3 regions of the Paenibacillus wenxiniae genome follow, and region 2 is predicted to be linked to each of the others. Evidence: predicted binding sites of a transcription regulator. Region 2 holds the regulator's gene; each other region holds the start of a gene.
What was found. The regulator LexA, encoded in region 2, represses DNA repair genes until DNA is damaged. The targets are predictions, from matches to a motif close to CGAACATATGTTCG.

Region 1 (7,354 bases), on a different contig from region 2:
CCCCGACTCCATTCACGCAGCTGACCGATCAAATGTGGAAGTGTCACGCCCGGGCGACCAATGAGCTGAAGCTGCTGCTCCGGTGTGTGCCGGAAATCCGCAGTCCTACTAATCGATTGCTCTCGCAAACCAGGGAAGAGCGCCTTAACGGTAGTGATCACTTCCGAAGCGATCAAACCGCGTCCCTCTTCATCGCTCATCGCATAGCTCATCCACAGTCGATCACTCGCAACCGTCAGCGCATGATAAATAATAAACTGTTCGTCTAATTGACGACGTGTAATGCCTGGAGCCAGCTCCAGACCGCTATCGGTCAAATTCAACCGCTCCGCTTCATTCAAAATGCCCTGATCTGGAAATACAGACGGCACAATCCCATCGTTCACACCGATTACAAAGGCATATTTAATATCGAGCGGGCGTGTACGATCCAGTGAACCGATCAATACCTGATCGATCGCTGGCGGTACGACACCAAGCCGTAAACCTGCCAAACCGGTTTCCAATAAGCCAGCAAAGGTTTCCAGTTGCAGCTCATCCTCTGCCATAATATCGACCATTTGCTCCATTAGCTCAATGATGCCGCCATGAATTTGAATATGTTCGCGCGCGCGCAGTGGTTGCCCACTAGCAGCAGCTTCGCTGCTCCATTGTTCCAGTTTGTCCGCTACATGCAGCTCTTCCAGCAGTTCATACAGAGCGATACACATCTCGGTGGCGTGTTTCGCCTTGTTGAGCTTTTTTTCCAGACGTTGCAGTGGCGCAGCCACTCTGCGGCGTACCCGTTCGATCTGTTGTGCTTGCATCGCCTCACGCTCGCTCGGTTGTCCATTTTCCGTATCTTCCGCTTCCAGCGATAGACTTGGAATCCCACGCCATTCTCGTCCGTCTGTCCAGCGGTATCCATGAATACCACATGCCAACACTACATTTTCAAGGCGATCCAGATCATCTGCTGTCACTTCCTCATCCAGCGTGACGAGCAATCCGGTTTTGATACAGCGAAACACATCCTCATATCGCCAGTTATATTGCACCACATCCAGTGCAGCGCGCATTAGCTCTGCCAGCGGATGATGCAGTATCCCGCGTCGTTTATCGAGAAAATAAGGAATAGCATAGTCTTCCATCAGCGGTGCAATCAGATGTTCATAATCTTCCAGATTACGCACAAAAATCGCCATTTCACGCCAGCGTGCTCCCTGCTGACGTGCCAGCTTCACCAGCTCACGCAGCGCCCCTTCGATCTCGGTTCTGCGATCCGGCGCACAGTGTACGGACAATTCGTCGGATGAGCCATGTTGCACACCGCCGCCCTTCCATATACTGCGTGTACGATACCCCTTTTCCAGATGTCCAAGCAGCGGACTATGCTGGAAACGTACAGGTACATCCTCATGAGCAGGTGATAAATTTTCGACCGCTTCCGGGTCAGCGTGACCTAGCGCTTCGGCGAATTGATACAAGCGCCGACATGCCAGTGCCTGCTGGTAAAATAGCTCCATCTCCGGTGGCTGCTCATGCCAGTAAGGACGATCAAGCGTCAGCGAAACCGTCACACAATCTACCTTTTCCAACAGTGCCATAATGACTCTGTATTCCTGCGGTGTAAAGCTATGAAACCCGTCAATCCACACTTCGGCGCCATTCAGCATCTCTGATTGTGGAATCGCTTCTGCCAGATCATCGAGCGTATCATCGCGATCGATATACAACTGAGACAAGCCATACTCGTACTGACGATAAATATGCTGCAAATCATGCAATTTGTCCGTCAGCAGTGGCGAGACACCCGTTACCGTTTGCTTGACATAGCCTTCCAGCTGTTCGGCCGACAACGCATAATGCTTAAATTCACTGTATAGCTCGCTGAGCTGACTAATAAAGCCAAACTGCTCACCCGAGCGTCCAAATAATTTGAGCTGTGCTTGCTGCTGTTGAAGCAGCTTATACAGCAGCATCTTTTTGCCTTCATCTGCAATGACGATTCGTGCCGAACCACCTACTTCACGCAGTACAAGCTGAGCCAAACGCCGAAAACCGTGCGCACTCGCACGCATATTGCCGCGCACACGTTCCGTCCGAATGAACGCATGCTCGGTTTGAAACGATGCCTGTTCTGGCACAAGGATAAACAGCGGTGCACCCGTAGGGTCCGCTGCAATTTTATCAATCACTCGATTAATGATCGTTGTCGTCTTACCGCTGCCCGAGCGGCCTATCATAAACTTGAGAGGCATGTGCACATCCCCTTTTGTCTGTAAAATCGCTTTGTATATCGCCACAAAATGTTCTCATACATCATTCTTTTAATCAGAACAAATGTTCCCATACATCCATTTTATCGTAACCTATGTGTTATTTCAATACCGCTGCTATGTCGCTATGATGAACCTATCGATTCGTTGCTGTACATTATACCCGTAAACGAGCAAATCCCCACCGTCCCAGGCGTACAATACGGTACGACAGGCGGAGGGGATTCCTCACCATAACTATAATTATACTATAAGGCGTGCTGGATGATAATGGCATGTACTGGAGATCGTTATTTTGTATTCCATTCTTATTCAATTTGCACTCATCGTGCGTTCGTTTCACAGTGGTGAAGTAAGTACCCGTTGTTAGTTTATAATCAAAATAACGCTGGATCGAGCTTCATCAATAATCGATCCGCAAAGCGAAAATTCCAACCTCTATACAACCTCACAACCTTACAACCTTACAACCTTACAACCTTACAACCTTACAACCTTACAACCTTACAACCTTACAACCTTACAACAATATTTTAAAACGAAGCGCTACGCACTTCAAAGATCGCAAATTTCAAATAATGCCCTTCGGTGACACCGAGGATTTGCGGATGATCTTTACCCGCTGCTCTCCACTCCACCAGACGTAGCACTTTCCCTGCATCCTGAGCCGCTTCTTGAATCGTTTCCAGAAATAGCTCTGGCTTCATATGATACGAGCAACTTGCGGTCACCAGATAGCCGCCTTCATTGACCAGCTTCATCCCATGCAAGTTAATGTCCTTGTAGCCGCGTACTGCGCCAGCCACCGCACTTTTTGTTTTAGCAAAAGCAGGTGGATCGAGAATAACAACATCCCAGCTACGTCCACCGCCTGCGGTCATCGGTACGGAGGTGTCATGCTTGCTGCCTGCTGCACGATCGCGACGTTCCTCCAACCCTTTAGCATTGCTGCGTAAATAATCAAACGCATCCGCTACGACAAACTCAACCCGATCCTCGAACCCGTTTAAACGTACATTTTCCTCTGCACTTTCAATCGCATGCGCCGAAATATCGAGACAGGTCACTTTTTTCGCACCGTATTTACAAGCATTGAGCGTAAAACTACCTGTATGTGAGAAACATTCCAACACAGTCGCACCATCCCAGTAAGGGAATTCAACGACATTGCCTTTGCGGTTAACCGGAGCTTGCACGGTCTCGCCATTATCTGTGACTGATTGCAGCGTAATCCCACTGCGTTCCCCCCAGCCGAGCATAAGCGGAGCGATGGATGCACGATTTTCGCGTTGATCGAAGAAATAACCTGTTTTCTGACCCTGTTCGATATCGACTTTAATCCACAGTCCATTTTCCTGCACGGTCACATGACGTGGGCATTCGCCATACAGTATGCCTGTTGTTTCTTCCAAACCTTCCAGCTTGCGCACCGATACATCACTGCGCTCATAAATGCCTTTTGGCTGAACCACTTCTACCAGTGCAGCGATAATCTGCTGACGGCGCTGATCCATACCGAGTGTGAGCAATTGTACAACCAGTACATCGTCAAAACGATCTACGATCAAGCCCGGCAAAAAGTCCGCTTCACCATACACAAGGCGATACGCACGCTCTGTAGGTAAAAAACGCTCCCGATGCTGCACACACCAGCGGAACCGCTCTGCAAAAAACGCCTGATCCATCTCGATTACTGGCTGTCTGGAAATGAGGCGAACGGTAATTTTCGAAGCGGGATTGTAATACCCCGTAGCGAGGAACTTGCGCTGATGATTCATCACCTGCACCACTTCGCCTGCTTGCGGCTCGCCTTCTACGGTAGCGATTTCTCCTTCAAACACCCACGGATGTCCCTGCTCTACTCTTTTCTTACGTTTTTGCTGTAAAATAATTGCTGCCACACTGGCTCACTCCTTTTATACGTACATCCTAATACGGTCAAATACCGATCGATTTACGATCAATCACTCACATCTATCGATCCATCGCATATTTATCACGATCCAATACCGTTCATGGCACAACAAAGGATTTCACCTTGCGGCTCCGGCATCTCGCCAGTTACGCAAAATGAAATCCTGCTAAATATTGTTATGAAGCTTAGTGTATAACTGGTGCATGTAGCATCAAACACTCCGTCAAGCAATAAGAGAACGCACTCAGGTGGTGTGAGATGTGAGACAATCTATCGATTAGGTGATCATGTAGATTCTCCTACTCCAAAGTCGTCCTTTTCTCGAATTCACTTTCCTTCGTTCAGCGGATGTTACTACATACTTATTTTTACATACCGTATCAAAATCTTTTTCATTCTAAAAGAAGTTTGAATAAGCTAATACGTCAAATACATCTGAATCCATATATCTATATTTCTTACCAAAATGCTTAATTTACAAATACCAAAAGCTATTTTAAGCACATCAAATTGGTTTTAAGCGAGTTGACTTGGCTCCTGCTCCAGCACGCGTACAAGTTGACCTTTCGACGTGTTCGCACCTGGCTCAACAAGCTTCACGCGACATAGTTTACCAACGAGTTCTTCTGAACCTTCAAAGGCGATTTGCAAATAGTTATCGCTATAACCGCCGATCATACCTTCGCCGAATACGCCTTTGTCGTTGTTTTCTGGGATAATATCCAGCACATGACCGACAAACTTCTCCGCGTAGGACAATTGCATTTGCTCGGACAGGTCGATGAGTTGATGCACACGTGCATGCTTCACTTCGTCGTCTACCTGATCTTCCATACGTGCTGCCGGTGTACCGGTACGTTTGGAGTAAGGGAATACGTGCATTTCCGAGAAGCCGATCGACTTCATCATATTGTAGCCGTTTTGGAACATTTCGTCCGTTTCGCCGGGGAAGCCTACGATCACGTCAGTCGTGATCGCCACGTCTGGCATCGATTGACGGATACGGCGAATTTTCTCGGCGTATTCAGCTACAGTATATTTACGGCGCATACGTTTCAGCACCGTATCATCTCCAGCTTGCAGCGGAATGTGGAAGTGACGGCACATTTTGGACGAACGATTCAGCACGTCCAGCACTTTGTCTGTAATCTGACTCGCTTCGATAGAGCTAATCCGAATGCGCTCCAAACCTTCCACTTTGTCCAGATCCCACAGCAGATCAGCCAGATCATAATCTTCCAGATCGTCGCCATAACCGCCTGTATGAATACCTGTCAGCACGATTTCCTTGTAGCCTGCGGCTACGAGCTGATGCGCCTGAGCAATGACGCTGCTTGCTGCACGACTACGAGACAGACCGCGTGACCAGGGAATAATACAGAACGTACAGAAGTTGTTGCAGCCCTCCTGAATTTTCAAAAAGGCACGTGTATGATTGGCAAAGTCCGGCACATCCAGTTCCTCGAACTCGCGTGTTTTCATAATGTTACGCACGGCGTTGATCGGCTGACGCTCGGATTGCAGCGTATGGATATGATCCATCAGCTTCTCACGATCCTGTGTACCAACGACCAGATCGACCCCTTCGATATCGAGAATCTCAGCAGGCGAAGTTTGGGCATAGCAGCCCGTTACAGCAATAATCGCATCCGGGTTGCGGCGTACCGCACGGCGAATAATTTGGCGGCTTTTTTTGTCGCCTGTATTTGTTACCGTACATGTGTTAATCACGTACACGTCAGCTGTTTTTTCTTCAAAATCAACCTGCTCATAACCTTCATTTTTAAACAGTTGCCACATCGCTTCGGTATCGTAAAAGTTTACTTTGCAGCCCAGAGTATAAAATGCTACAGATGGCATAATTTAAATTCCTCCCATTTCTCCGGTTTCATACATAATACAAGCCAGCGCGGTCATCGCTGCCGTTTCGGTGCGTAAAATACGCCGTCCGAGTCCGGTCGATACCGCTCCATGTTGCTCTGCCGTCTCCACTTCCTGCTCGGTAAAGCCACCTTCTGGCCCTACGACAACCAGTACACGCACAGGCTGTTCACCATGCTGACGCTGCTTCAGACTGGCTGCAAAAGGTTGAACAACATCGCGAAGCTGACTTCCACTTTCCTTTTCATAACAAAAACAGATCAGATCATACTGTGCCAGCGAAGCGAGTAATTGTTTCCAGCTCAGAGGATGCCCAATCACCGGAATACGGCTACGATGACTTTGCTCTGCCGCTTCTTTGGCAATTTTACTCCAGCGTTGCAGACGCTTCTCTTCCTTACGCGAATCGTATTGCACCACAGTACGCGCGGATAGAAAAGGAACAAATGCAGCTGCACCTAGCTCTGTACACTTCTGGATCACCGTTTCCATCTTATCGCCCTTTGGCAAACTTTGTGCGATCGTGACGTGCACTCTAGCTTCGGAAAGCTGTTCCAGTCGCTCGACAATGCGCGCGGTGACGATACCATCTTCCATACTTTCAATTGCAGCGAGTACATCTAACTGCGCTCCATCACAGGCGATAAATTCGTCGCCCTCCTCGGAACGCATTACTTTTATAATATGCCGGGCATCTTCACCGGTAATTGTTACGCTGTGTTCACTAAACTGCGCTACGGGTACAAAATATCGCTGCATCACTCATCCACTTTCTATGCATAGGATCAACATATGATTCCTGAACTTGTTCATCTTCCAAGGCTACCAGACCTGCGCCTCGCATTCAAATAGCCCGACCGTGTGAACCAGCCGGACTTCTCGACAATCCTACCGCACATTCTCGGTTGGAACATGAACCCTGAAACCTTATGATACAACTTTTAGACAGCGAGGGCTAGAGTTTTGGCGCAATTTGTACAGAGATCAGCCCATGATATGGACACAATACATGATCGTTTAGCTATGTATAAAACTGGCACGCCAAACTCTAGTTACTGATGAAATAAATAAAGCACTGTCGCCATCGGGACAATGCTTTTCATGTAGACATGCTTAATGATCAATTTGTGGTTCAACCATTGATTGTTTTGTTTTCGTAGCTCTTGAATATAGGCGCGGACTTCTTTAGCACTCGTCTTGGACAAAGGCGCATGAATGCTTAGAAAATCTCGATCCAATAGAGAAGATCGCATAGAAATATATCGATGATGTCGCAATGGAGTGCTCCGTTTAGATTTTG
Region 2 (7,354 bases):
GAGCTGAGTGAGAACTTTACCCTGACCGATGAGCAAAAGCAAGCGGTGCTTGATACGTTCGAACCTGAAATTCAAGATTTGGCTGCACGCCGTGGCTACCGGACATGGGACGTGATTACCCTGTCTGAAGCAACACCTGATCTGGAAGCAAAGCTGGCGAAATTCGAAGAAATCCATACCCACACCGAAGATGAGATTCGTGCGATCGTATCCGGTAACGGAATTTTTATTATTAAAAGTCCTGAGCATGGTTACTTTGATGTTGAGCTTGAACCAGGCGATGTGATTTCAGTACCTGAAAACACACCTCACTTCTTCACACTGGTCGATAACCGCAAAATCGTAGCGGTACGTCTGTTTGTCGAAACCGATGGCTGGGTTGCTCACCCATTTGCAGATTCGTCTTTCCAAAAAGCTTAAACGAGCATAAGCTACTGTACTCCCACTGTTGCTATTTCACCATGAATATTGCATAAATATAAACATCTATATTGCATACGTATACACATCAACATTGTACAGCTATAAAAAAGGCACCTTCTTGTTATCCCATTATAGGATGAAAGAAGGTGCCTTTTTTTGTTTTTTATAGAAAGCATTCATGTTAAAAGTTGGCATCATCCAAAGCTTTTTCTGAACGTAATGTGTAATCAGAATCATTTTCATCTCGATATTCCTGATTACAGGTGCAAATCGGAAAGAGATGAATCCGATTGCTCACTCCATACAATACTTCCTGAGCTATACGCCCATTCACCATAATCTCTAGCATCCAATTGACGCCAGTTTTTATCTGACTGTTCATTGTTCAAAATCGTGACGTGATAACGTATCGCATGCTTGATCACCTGGATTGTTCGTAAGCTTCGCAGTTTTTTATATGACTTGCGCCGCAATATCGTGAATTTCACTCAAATGCTTGATCTCATAATCCGGTTTAATCTCGCTATCATTCGTTTTACCGTTTCGATTCAGCCACACAGAAGCAATGCCTGTCGCCAGGGCACCTTTAATATCCGTAGTCAGCTTATCGCCAACCATCAGTGCTTGCTCTGGCTGTACATCAAGCAGTTCTAAGGCATGACGGAAAATAGAAGGATCTGGTTTCCCGCGTCCAAAAGCACCGGAGATAACAATATGATCGAAGAAAGGCGCCAGTTCCGGTACACCATCTAATTTTTCCTGCTGGAGTGCAGGACAGCCATTGGTTAGTAACAGTAGCTTCACTTTACCTTTCAGCTCGCCTAGAATTTGCAATGTTTCTTCATAAAAATGCGGACGATTGCGACGTTCGCTAACAAACTGCTCAGCCAGTTCATCGCCCAACTGTTCATTGGTAATGCCCAGCGCGCGAAGTCCTCTGTTCCAGGCTTCTTTGCGATACACTGGTGCAATCTGCTCCAGCTTACGAAATTCCGGTTGCTCACCTGCTGTAAACTGTGCCCACAATCCTTCGAATGGATTAATACCAATCATCTGTGTAAACGGAAAGGTCTCATAGGATTCGTACAATGCACGCGCTTCCTGACGAACGGCCTTTTCCAGCTCAGCAGCATCGATCCCCTCCCGATTCGCTGCTGTCAAACAGGTGTAATGGAACGCTTCCTCAATACTTCTCTCATCCCACAGCAATGTATCATCCAGATCAAACAAAACAGCTTCAATACTCAAGTCCAAACCCTCCCGGCTATTGTTCAAGCATATTGGTGAAAAAGGCATGATCGCTCTATATAAGCGCATGCCCTTTTAAAGCTATTACGTATACACTGTTGCCTTACTAGACTAACTATATCAAGGCTGTAATTACAGCTTATCTTCAACCGTGATATTGTGAGTAGTAGCAAATTTACGCAGATGTTCAGCCATCGCATCGGTATCATAGCGATTGAGTGTGCGAGCGAACATCCACGCGCCACCTTTTGTGCTATGCTCAATAACAACATACCCTTTTTGCAGACGAATCTTTTTCACATTAGCAGCGGTCAAAATACGATCGCGATTAAACTTGGTTGTGATCAGCGAGTCTTTGCCTACTTTCAAATATGGACGACGCAGGAATAGAACGACGCCGAGGAATACATACAGCAGTACGGTTACGACAAACAGGATTACACTTGTCGATGCAGCCGGATACATAATCCCCATGGTACCGTATACAAGACCAAGCAACACAAGTGTTGCCGGGAACACAATATTGCGTCCTTTGTATACCGTAAATTCAGAGCTTGCCTTGCTTGTGCCAAGACTGTCTTGACCTGCCTTTTTGCGGCGAACATTTAACTGCTTCGTATTACGTTTGACTTGCCTCTCCCAGGAACGGGACATCGCTTTTCCCCCTATAATGCGTAATGTACATCTGTTATAACAAAACAGGATGCCGAGTCCTGATCGTTGATCAGTAGCGACATCCCTGTATGGTTATTGCGTCGATGATCATCAGATGAGACGATACATAACCAAAAGCTGTGAATCCAGCTATTATGCATTGCCTTTTTGTTCGTTTTCAGCATCTTCGACCCATTCGATCGTGTCCAGCTGTTGACGGAAATTGCGGCGGATATTTCCCAAATAAACGGCACGAAGCTCATCACGCTCTACAACTTCTTCAGCCGTCAATCCGGTTTCTTTTTTCTTGCGTGCGAGTTCGTTAATTCTTGCAATAATTACGTCGATGTCCATAACTACCCTCCCAAATCTATCTTTTCTAACTTTGACATGTAAAAAAAAGCTTGTCAAGGCTATTCGCACCTGACAAGCAAACGATAATTCAATATATAAACCCGGAGGAGAACCGGTTAGATCATAACTGTAATAAAGCAATAAAATACAACGATAGATGTTGATGAAATGTTCTATTGTAAAAGCGATCATAATGGACTTTTATATAGACCAGCAGGCGGTTATACACGAACCGTTTTATTTAGTCCATTTTTAGTCTATTTAGAAAAATTCAGTTATGAGGAATAACAAGCACATCGCCACTTTGAATGTCGCTTGTATTCAAATTGTTCTCATCTCGTATTTCGGCGATATAATCGCGAATATCTGCACCAGGCGCTTTGTACTGAGAAGCAATCGCCCATAGGCTATCCCCTTCATTAACGATCACATGTTGCCTCATCGCCGAAGCTTCATCTGCGATGACAAAATGCTGAAACCCACCATATAATAGTACACCGGCAAACAAGATACTTACCATAAGACGACTTGTAGAGTTCCAACCTGATTTGCGCTTTTTGGATGAACGTTTCGATTTCTTGTCAACCGCTTTGCGTGCAGTCATCTGGATCAGATCAAGCGTTTTACGACGGAATGAACGACCCGCATGTTTCTTGAGCGGCTTCTGGTGTTCAGTATCTCCTTTCACATAAACCCATTCGGTAACAGCAGGTTCTTTGGATATTGCTTGCTTACTTGTGGCCTGTACGTGAGCTGCTGCTGGTTTTGCCGCATCATTCGCTGTATGAGTAGATGGGCGTGCTGCCGAAGAAGCCGCTTCATCCGTAGTTGAGTTCGTTTTATGGATACTTTTATATGTAGTATATTTAAGCATGTGCTTCACACTCCAAACGTTTGTTCTTGTTTTCCTGAAAAGAATATAGCACGAACATATGTTTTGATCAATAGGTTTTTTCGAACTTTTGTTCGCTTTTTTTTCGAAATGTGCTGGAATGCTTGCTGGCGCTAGGAAAACCGAAACCATGCAAGTAAACTACGTTCGGTAATCTATAATATAAGCTACGAAAAGCCTATATTAGCTATGTACTATTGCGCCGATTCGGACCATGTTCATCTGAAATATACCTGGCGTTATACTTTTCACTGGTGTTTTATTAGGATAAACGTTATATCGCTAAACTGTACTTTCTCTTTTGAAAGTTCTAACTCACTGATTTGAAAGTTCCATCTTACCGAAAATTCTAACTTACTTTTAGAACTTATGTTTGTACGAACGGAAGTTCTATGTTATACTTTTCCCAAACGTTACTAGTATTGGGGTTGATACAGTATGTCCAAAATATCTAACCGCCAGCAGGCGATTCTGGAATTTATCCGGAATGAAGTCAAACTAAAGGGCTATCCGCCATCCGTTCGTGAGATCGGTGAAGCTGTTGGCCTCGCTTCCAGCTCGACGGTTCACGGACACCTGGACCGCCTTGAGAAAAAAGGATTGATTCGCCGTGACCCAACAAAGCCACGCGCAATTGAGCTGCTTGGTCAAGAGGAATCGGAAAACAATCTGATGTTCGCACAGACCGTATCACGCGTACCGATTATCGGTAAAGTTACTGCCGGTGTACCGATTACTGCTACAGAGCATATTGAAGATTACTTCCCATTGCCACAGCAGTTTACCGGTGACAATCAAGTATTTATGCTTTCCGTCGTCGGCGACAGTATGGTTGAAGCAGGCATTCACAATGGTGACTTCGTCATCGTGCGTCAGCAGCAGACAGCCAACAATGGCGATATCGTCGTTGCCATGACTGAGGACGATGAAGCTACAGTGAAAACGTTCTATAAGGAAAAAGACCATATTCGCTTACAACCGGAAAATCCACGTTACGAGCCACTTCGTCTCACTCGTGTGACCATTCTTGGTAAAGTGGTCGGTCTGTTCCGTAATCTACACTAAGGACTCGTTGATGATGATTGTAATCACAGTCCATTAAAAAAGACTCTCACATAATGCGAGAGTCTTTTTTAATGGATTCATTTAGAGCCAATCCATGATAATGACGTTACATTTTCACCTTTTCAACTTATTATCTCCTCATTCGATCTAACTCCCTAGCCTGCTCAAAATAGCTTCGTTTCCAGCACTTTAGCCATTAATTCCTTAAAATCTTTACTGTCCGCTTTCTCAGCTAGCTTTTGCTCCATCGAATTGAATTTCTCTGCCAGAAAATAAGCATTCAAATAAAGTACCAGATGATCTTTGGCAATCGCTTCGAGATGTTCCTTGCTAGAGGTGTAGCTTGCCATCACACTATGGGCAAAAGTTTCGGGATTGATCTTCACTTTATTTTTCATCCTTCATGCTCCTTTGCTTTAGCTTTATGCTTTGTGTAGCCAGACTTGCATTTCTCCCGGTGTACGATTCGCCCAGCTATAGTAAGGAATGAGCTTTAAGGTGTGAGGGACATACGACTCTGTTGCAACAGAGCTGTATAAGACGTGGTCCCATTCCGCTTTAATTTGCTGTCGCTCTGCCGTCCACTCAATCGTTCCGACACCACCGAGCAGTTCTGAATCAAATCGATACGTGGCTTGTTGATGGGGTTGAACGCGGATCAGATGCAAATACGCTCCATTATCTTCCTGCTCCGCACAATAAATGAGCGGTCCCCGTCCAATCGCCAGCTTGCCCCAATCGCTACGTACAAGCGGATGCGCGCTATATTGCCGAATATCCATCGGAAGTGTCAGCTTGATGATGTCTCCTGTTTGCCAGGTACGATCCAACAAAACAAAGCCTTCCTGTACAGTAACGGGTACTGCCTCTCCATTTACCGTCAATGCAGGCTCTCCAGACCAATAAGGGATGCGCAGTGCCAGCGTAAACGCGACGGGCTGATCTGCATGTACTTCAAATGCTACATTCCCCTCCCACGGTAGCTCACTATTTTGCTGTAACTGAAAGGACTGATTATCCAGCTCGAATTTCGCTGTACCTGTAACATACAAATTCGTATATACCGCACGCTGCTGCGGATGAACCGTATACACATATTTGTGGAGCGAGGTCAGCAGACGCGCTAAATTAGGTGGACAGCAGGCACAGCCAAACCAGGCAGGACGTGTAACTTTAACATGACTTTTCCCCGGATCATGCAGACTGCTGTCTGGACGTACTTCTAGTGGATTCACATAAAAGAAATGCTTGCCATCCAGCGCCATGCCACCAATCGCTGTATTGTACAGTGCTCGCTCCAGCACATCCGCATATTGTGCTTTGGCTTCGTTTTTCAACATATTAAAAGCAAAAAAGATAAGTCCGATCGAAGCGCAAGTTTCGCAATACATCGTATCATTCGGTAGATCATAATCCGTCGTAAAGGCTTCGCCATCCACGGTTGAACCAATGCCACCTGTAATATACATCCGTTTGCTCACCATATTGTTCCATAGCCGGCGGCACGCTTCCAGCATCGCTTGATCGTTCGCAAGATAGGCGGCATCTGCCATAGCTGCACACAGATAGACCAGACGCACAGCATGTCCTTCGGCTGTCTCCTGTTCCAGTATAGGCAGATGGGCCTGATAATATTTCAACTGGCGATGGCTCATGCCTTCGATCACAGCCTTAGTTCCTTTATCCTCTGCACGCTGTCTCGCAAAAAAGGTTGGATCTGTCCCACGTTCGTACAGAAAATACAGACTCAGCTCCAAATAGCGCTGTTCACCTGTCAGGTTATATAGCTTGGTCAACGCAAGCTCAATTTCCTCATGTCCATCATAACCGCGAATTTTACCTTCTTCTTTTCCAAAATGGGCATCGATACAGTCTGCAAGTCGACAGGCAATCGTTAATGCTTTTTCATTATGGGTAGCTTCGTAATAAGCAACCGCTGCTTCGATAAAATGACCTGCACAGTACAGTTCATGACTTTCTGCCAGCTTTTTGAAGCGACGTTCTGGTTCTTCGATCGAGAAATACGTATTGAGATAACCATCCTGTTCCTGTGCTAAACCGATCAGATCGATCACACCGTCCGCCAGCTCCTGTAGTTGGGTATCAGGATGAATAGATAGCGAATACGCTACGGCTTCCAGCCATTTGTACACATCACTGTCTTGAAAAACCCAACCATAATGATGACCCTTTTTCAAACCAGCAGCGATTTTGAAATTTTCAATCGCATGACTTTTCTCCGATGGAATCGTATCATCATTACGTTCTTTTTCGATCACAATATCGGCTTTATCATTGAGCACATCCCATTGATACGGAATCATCTCGGTTCGTACCAGTTCACGATAATGCGACCAGAATGAATCAGTAATATGGGATGATTGCAGTTGCAGCGGCATAGAATGATTCCTCCTTATAAGTAAGCAGATGATCGACCCGATCATCGTTTTATAATTGAATAGCAACATAGACTAGCGGATACATAAGTGCTTCAATGAGATTTGAGCTTCAATGACATTGGAACATCGATATTATTTGAGCTTCAACGATGTTGGAGCATGAAGTACGCTGGAGTATCATGTACATTCGAGCTTTAAGCACGCTTGAACGTCATCCATATCCATTGAAGCTAAACAGGCAAAAATGCTTTATATTCACAAATACTCCCTACTACACTTAGGCTTCAGCATTCACTTCCTTTTGTAGCAGTTGCTTGCG
Region 3 (7,354 bases), on a different contig from region 2:
CACCTAATGCCTGTTCAATATGAGCAGGCTGTACGCCCTTTTGCCGCAGTTCTTGACGAATCCATACTTTGCCCTTCTTCTGGGTACGAACGCGTTGTCTAGCCCATTGCTCGGCGAACAGAGAGTCATCAATAAGCTTCTCACTTTCCAAACGATCCAGTGTCGTCTCAATCACATGCTCATCGTAGTCCTTCTCTTTTAGCTTACGCGCAACTTCGGTGCGTGTCCGCGAACGATAGCTCAAATAATGGATAGATGAAGCATAGGCGGCCTGTAACTTGTTGGCAGCCATAATGTCACGCAGTGCATCCTTCGTAAAGCTATAGCCTTTGAGCATCCGATATTTAATCATCACATCTTCATGCACAATCAGCTTTAGCTCACCAAAAAACAGTTTATAATGAAGGCGCGGCCATCTTGCCTGCTCTACGCCTGTAATTTCTAATTCTTCATGCTCAGGAAAATCTTCCAGCAAATCAGCCTGTTCTTCTACTTCTTCTTCCTGCTCCCATGATTGCTCCCCTGATTCATTGGACTCCTGAAATTCATTAGCTTCATGCGCTGGACTGGATGCTTTACGTTTTTGCGATTTGCGTCCCCAGCTATATCGATTATTCATATTGTTGTCCTTTCTCCTCTGACGATCATGCTGTGTAGGATACAGAGTTGTTGTCGATGATGTGGCTTGATTTATATAAGCTTGATTTATGCAATACAGATCTTTCTTGATCTGTATATGTGCAAAAAGCGCCTGTACGTGAGTCACGTGACAGGCGCTTGCTTCGACGAATGCTGGCACAAACCGACGAAGGTATGCTTATAAAGTTTGCAGCCCCGGGCATATGGGACCAAACTTACAATTACTCTTACTCTGTTGCTTCGGAGAACAATTCTTGCTCTTCCATTTCTTCTTTACGCTTTTGATCATCTGTTGGAGCTTCAACCAGTGTAGTCAGATTGCTCAGCTCACGGATTTTATTTTCAATAACGAGCGAAACCTGAGGATTTTCTTTCAGATATTGCTTCGCATTTTCACGACCTTGACCCATACGCTCACCTTCGTAAGAGTACCAAGCGCCGCTCTTATTAATAATATCTTTTTCCGTACCGATATCGATCAAGCTACCTTCTTTGGAAATACCTTCACCGTACATAATATCGATCTCTGCTTGTCTGAACGGCGGAGCTACTTTGTTTTTGACAACTTTAACACGTGTACGGTTACCGACCACATCGTTACCGTTTTTGATTGCTTCTATACGACGTACATCCAAACGTACAGTCGAGTAGAATTTCAAAGCGCGGCCACCTGGCGTCGTTTCAGGGTTACCGAACATAACGCCAACTTTTTCACGCAGCTGGTTGATGAAGATCGTGATTGTTTTGGATTTGCTAATTGCACCGGAAAGCTTACGCAGCGCCTGAGACATCAGACGTGCTTGCAGACCTACGTGAGAGTCACCCATTTCGCCTTCGATTTCCGCTTTTGGCACCAGTGCCGCTACGGAATCGATAACGATAATGTCAACTGCACCACTACGTACGAGTGCTTCAGCGATTTCCAAACCTTGCTCACCTGTATCCGGTTGAGACAACAGCAACTCATCAATGTTAACACCCAGGTTTTTCGCATATTGAGGGTCCAAAGCGTGTTCAGCATCGATAAATGCTGCTTGTCCGCCCGCTTTTTGAACCTCTGCAATCGCGTGCAGAGCTACTGTCGTTTTACCTGAAGACTCAGGACCATATATTTCAACGATACGGCCTCTTGGCATACCGCCTGTTCCCAGTGCGATATCCAAAGCGATCGAACCGCTTGGTACAACTTCTACTTGCATATGCGTGGATTCACCAAGTTTCATAACGGAACCCTTACCGAATTGTTTCTCTATTTGACGAAGCGCCATATCCAGCGCAGCACGACGATCTGACAATCAGCTCACATCCTTCTTAATGTTTATAAGTTAATTATACCTTATTGTTCGCACTTTGCCAAGCTTTTTTCGAACATATATTCGTCTTTTTGCCGTCTTGCGACTTATCAATTACAAATAATGGCAATTTTAACGAGCTACCCTTTTGATTCTGTTTTAAAGCTTTCCAATAGCAAAAACGACTGTTCCATTATGCGGTTTGCTACAGCTTATTTCCTTGATCATGATCCCATTTGGCATGCCCATGAAACAAAGAACCGCAGCAATACAATTGCTGCGGTTCTTCCGTCTGACATGATCATAGCATACGGTTTTATCGTCTGCAAGTCCCATAAATATACAGTCTAAACGGCTGTAGCCTACGCTTTTCACAGGGTGTAACAGAGCAGGAAATACGACCAGTATCGAACCAACACGATAACTATTATTACTAAATTGTGTAGTTATCGCGACTATATTTATCCCTACTAAACACCCACATATTAACGATCTGACTGACACAGATTACTTTATAATTGTAAACGGAGCTTTTACTTTATGAAGAGATTTAGTTCATGAAGAGATTTAGTTCATGAAGAGCTTTTACTCCATCAAGAATCTTTACTTTATCAAGAGTTGTCACTTCATCAAAAGCTCTTACTTCATCAAGACTGCGCTGCCAGCTGCTCATTCTCCCGCTGCTTCAGGCGCAGCCAGAGGCGATACATCAAGCTTTTTGCTGAACGAATTCGGATCGCTTCACGATTGCCTTTCAGATTGAGCTTGAACACTTCAGTCTGGCGATCGCGCTCAGCGATGGCGATATATACAAGTCCGACCGGCTTACGCTCGGATGAACCCGGGCCCGCCACACCGGTAACCGAAACAGCAAAGTCGGTATCCAGCAACAGACGTGCCTGGTCAGCCATCACTTCGGCTACTTCTTCGCTTACTGCGCCCGGTGCATTCTCGCCTTCCAATAGCTCATGCGGTACATTCAGAATCTGCTCTTTCATCTCGTTGGAATACGATACAACACCACCCATAAAGACGAGCGCACTGCCCGGAATCGTAGTCAGGTTTTGCATCACCAGCCCACCTGTACAGCTTTCGGCTGCGGCTAGCGTTAACTTCATGCCTGTCATCATCTGAATGATTTGATGCTCGATCGTAATATTTTGATCGGCATACATATAGTCGGGCAAACGTTCACGAATTTGCGCTTCCATCGCTTTCAACTTGCTCATCGCTTCTTTTTCATCCGGTGCTTTAGTCGTGAGGCGAATCGTGACCTCGCCTTCTTTCGCATACGGTGCGATCGTTGGGTCCGTCTGTGCACTGATCAGATCGAGCAATGCATCTTCCAGTGCAGATTCACCAATACCTGCAAACTTGAGCATTTTAGAATAGATCGGATACTCATCCGTTAGCACATGCTCCAGCAGCCACGGAATTGCTTGATTTTCAAACATCGGCTGCAATTCTTTAGGTGGGCCGGGCAGCACGATATAATGTTTCTCATCCTGCGAGATCGCCACACCTACTGCTAAGCCAGCTTCATTAGGCAGCGGATCACTATTTTCCAAAATAATCGCCTGGCGACGATTGTTTTCCGTCATTGGCTTATCGCGACCTTCAAAAAACTTCTCGACCGCTTGCATTGATTCGGCATGAATATGCAGGGAGCGGCCAAGCACTTCACCAAGTGCATCTTTGGTCAAATCATCCTGCGTCGGACCGATGCCGCCGGAAAATACAATCACGTCAGCACGACTGGAAGCAAGTTCAATCGCTTGTTTGAGACGATTCAAGTTATCGCCTACTACGGTCTGGTAGTAGACATCAATGCCCAGATAAGATAACTGCTGGGACAAATAGCGTGCATTGGTGTTCGTAATCTGACCGAGCAGCAGCTCGGTGCCTACTGCGATAATTTCTGCTTTTACTGCTTTCATGAATCGTTCTCCTCCTCGCTATGTGTACAACTATCTAGTTAAATATGCGCTTGCTCATACAAAAAGGCAATAGAGAGAACCCTATTGCCTGTAGAGCCACTCCAGCGATCTAGAGTCTCCCTTATATCTTACCGCTCTGTGCATACACATGAAACGGAAACCGATCGTCAGGAATTGGATAGATGGAGCAGATGTTTATTTTTCACAAAATAATCGACACCGGAATACAGCGTAATGATCGTAGCCGCCCAGATTGCAATCTCAGCAAACGGAAAGCCCACCAGTGCAAACGGAAAATTGTTAATCATGAGCAATACGATCGCCACAATCTGTGTGATCGTCTTTGCTTTTCCCCAGTTGCTGGCGGCGACAACTGCGCCTTCTAACAGCGCAATCTGGCGCAGACCTGTAATTGCAAATTCACGGAAAATGATAATGATCGCCATCCATGCCGCACATTTACCGAGCGATACGAGCGAGATTAACGCCGCTGAGACGAGCAGCTTATCCGCAAGCGGATCGAGCAGCTTACCCAGATTCGTGACCAGATTACGTGTACGCGCAATATGTCCATCAATACCGTCTGTAACGGCTGCGACAATAAAAATAAATGCAGCGATCAAATCGTTAACATTGACCGCAAATGTACTGCCGATATGCAGTACACGTTCGCCAAATGGAAAATTCACCAATAGGAACAACATCATTACTGGCACAAGCGCGATTCGAGCAAGAGTGATTTGATTGGGCAGATTCACAGGGCACCTCCTATGCTGATTGCAGCACTATGATGCAGCTGCTGATATGTAACTGCTTCCGCTCGCCTTTTGTTCCTCAACATCAACTTGCAGCCTCCATCAGCCCTGTAACCAAGCAGTTACATACGACTATTATTTCATGTTTGTAAATTGCAGATCCACAGACAGGTCTGCTTTACGCAACAGTTGGATAATCGATTGCAGATCATCGCGGCTTTTGGCAGTTACGCGAATCTGGTCACCTTGAATCTGGCTTTTCACTTTGAGCTTGGAGTCACGAATCAGGATGTTGATCTTTTTCGCATTTTCCTGATCGATTCCCTGTTTGAGCTTCAAACGCTGGCGGACGGTTCCAAGCGAAGCAGATTCAATGCTGCCATACTCAATATTTTTGATGGGCAAGCCGCGTTTCACCATTTTCGTTTGCAAAATATCAATCAGTGCATTCAGCTTGTATTCGTCATCGGAAATTACAACCAGCGTCTCCTTATCGAGCGTCAGCGAGCTTTTGCTGCCTTTAAAGTCAAAGCGGCTCACAATTTCCTTTTCGGTCTGGTTAATCGCATTCGTCATTTCCTGCATATCCATTTTGGATACAATATCAAAAGAACTTTCAGATGCCACAGAAGTTGCCCCCTTTAGTAAAATTATAGGTGATGTAACAGAACAAGTCTAATCATCGACGAGATCGACATCAAACGATTGGAACGAATTTCCATCCTTCGTGTCAGTACAGCAGTAGCCGCAACGGTCTGAACTTACAAAAGGACATCCTCGTCTGCCCTGAAGCAGAGCCAAGGGATGCCCTTTATAGGTCATGTCAGTTACCGCTGGAAGTCGACTCGGAATCCGTACTTGTCGAATCCGAATTGCTGTCGGTTGTCGTACCGTCAGTCGTTGTATCTGTGCCTGTTGTTGTGTCGGTAGATGGTGCTTCTTTCACCAGCTTCAGTACGATACGAGAAGTTGCTTTACCATCCGTAATCGGCTGGCCGTTGATCGTAATATTTGTTGCACGAGAGTTACCGGATTTAATATATAACCCGGAATCGGTCAGATCATATGATAAACTTTGACCGCTCTCTGTATTGTTGAAAAATAGACGTTCACCGCTGGAATTATCAGACTTGTACACTTCCAACCAGCTTTGACCGGTTGCTTGAATGTTTACTTTCACCGTATCAGCGCCTGTGTAATTCACATCGAAAATCGTGTTACGTCCTTGTTTACCCGACTCTGTCACTACAGGTGTGCTAGAAGCATCGGTTGTCGTACCACCCTCGGTCGTTCCTTCTGGTGTGCCTTCAGGCGTGCCTTCCGTTGTACCTGTTGCTTCGCCGTTTGTTGTTCCTTCTGTAGATTCGCCAGTTGACGGTGTTCCGCCACCTGTTGGTTGCGAGGTTGTACCCCCACCCGATGATTCAGGCGTTGTATTCGTACTGGATGGTGGAGTTGTTGTACCGCCCCCTGTATTGCCCTGCTGCTGCTGTTGGCCAGTCGGCTTATTTTCTGCAATTTGCGGTGCAGCGTTTTGCTTGATGACAAATACCCATACCAGCACGATGATTAAAATCGGAAACGTCCACATCAAAATCGTAGATAGCAGCTTGCCACTACGGCTTGCTGTCGCTGCATTACGTCTTGCTGCACGACGTGGCTGTACGACCGGCTCCATTACCGGCTCTGCTGTTTCCGGTTCAGGTACTAGATCCTGATGCTCTTGCAGCAGCTCATCCGGACTAATTCCGACTGCTTCTGCATAAGTTTTAATAAAAGCCCGAACGTAAAAACTTCCGGGAAGCACTTTGAAATCACCCGCTTCGATGGCCTCCAAGTAGCGCTTGCGTATTTTGGTCATTTCCTGCACGTCGTCGAGCGATAAGCCTCGTGCAAGGCGGGCGTCCCTTAATTGGCGACCCAGATCTGACATACGATTACCTCCTGATTAGATTGTTTTATGGCCTAAAGTCATATTTGAATCGAGCGATTAAATATCATCAGTATACGTTTCGGTGAACTTATCATAGACGATCTCTTCATCCGGATTATTACGCAATTCGATAATAATGTCAAAATCACTGTAATCATAATCCGACTCCCGAACAAAAATATCCGGGTGCTCAATGACTTTAGTGCTCGGTAGCTGCATAATATCTTGCAGCAGCTGATAATGTCGTTCATTCGAACGAATCGTACTCACAATGCCGTCGATAATAAACACATTGCCCGGACTCATTTCTTCTTCCGACAATTGGCTGCGTACCGTTTGACGCAGCAATGTTGAGGATACAAACGTCCAGCGTTTCATGGCACACACACTACCTGCAATGATCGACTCGGTTTTACCCACTCGTGGCATACCACGAAGTCCGATAATTTGATTGCCATCACGTTTAAACACTTCACCGAGGAAATCGACCAGCAGACCGAGTTCGTCGCGTGTAAAACGAAATGTCTTTTTATCATCGGAATCACGTTCAATGTAACGACCGTGACGTACAGCCAAAATATCAACTAGTTTGGGCTGACGCAATGCGGTAATCGTAATATTGGTAACTTTGGCAAGCATATCACCAAGCAGAATGATCTTCTCATCATCATCCGTTTCCAGCAGCATTCCGCGCGTTTTGCCTTCTACCCCGTTAATCGTACGGATGTTAACATTAAGCATACCAAGCAGCGATGCGACATCTCCAAGTAAGCCAGGACGGTTCTTATGTATCCTGTA

Region 1: addB (helicase-exonuclease AddAB subunit AddB) is a predicted target of LexA. The motif match lies at 2,316-2,329, and genes of this name have one in related genera.
Region 3: recA (recombinase RecA) is a predicted target of LexA. The motif match lies at 2,005-2,018, and genes of this name have one in related genera.

The regions. Positions count from the first base shown of each region.
Region 1 is NZ_JBCGUH010000007.1:131,440-138,793, forward strand. Features, by position in the region: gene addB (helicase-exonuclease AddAB subunit AddB) at 1-2,240, opposite strand, end outside; gene AAHF22_RS14315 (class I SAM-dependent rRNA methyltransferase) at 2,792-4,159, opposite strand; gene mtaB (tRNA (N(6)-L-threonylcarbamoyladenosine(37)-C(2))-methylthiotransferase MtaB) at 4,690-6,033, opposite strand; gene AAHF22_RS14325 (16S rRNA (uracil(1498)-N(3))-methyltransferase) at 6,037-6,813, opposite strand.
Region 2 is NZ_JBCGUH010000016.1:54,332-61,685, forward strand. Features, by position in the region: gene mtnD (acireductone dioxygenase) at 1-420, shown strand, start outside; gene AAHF22_RS20345 (HAD family hydrolase) at 877-1,671, opposite strand; gene AAHF22_RS20350 (methyltransferase) at 1,804-2,325, opposite strand; gene AAHF22_RS20355 (DUF896 domain-containing protein) at 2,479-2,679, opposite strand; gene AAHF22_RS20360 (LysM peptidoglycan-binding domain-containing protein) at 2,951-3,553, opposite strand; gene lexA (transcriptional repressor LexA) at 4,010-4,636, shown strand; gene AAHF22_RS20370 (hypothetical protein) at 4,801-5,034, opposite strand; gene AAHF22_RS20375 (glycoside hydrolase family 127 protein) at 5,059-7,035, opposite strand; gene AAHF22_RS20380 (MFS transporter) at 7,313-7,354, opposite strand, start outside.
Region 3 is NZ_JBCGUH010000001.1:159,518-166,871, forward strand. Features, by position in the region: gene AAHF22_RS00645 (regulatory protein RecX) at 1-619, opposite strand, end outside; gene recA (recombinase RecA) at 867-1,934, opposite strand; gene AAHF22_RS00655 (competence/damage-inducible protein A) at 2,579-3,868, opposite strand; gene pgsA (CDP-diacylglycerol--glycerol-3-phosphate 3-phosphatidyltransferase) at 4,036-4,626, opposite strand; gene AAHF22_RS00665 (YajQ family cyclic di-GMP-binding protein) at 4,759-5,250, opposite strand; gene AAHF22_RS00670 (helix-turn-helix domain-containing protein) at 5,447-6,556, opposite strand; gene AAHF22_RS00675 (DUF3388 domain-containing protein) at 6,614-7,306, opposite strand.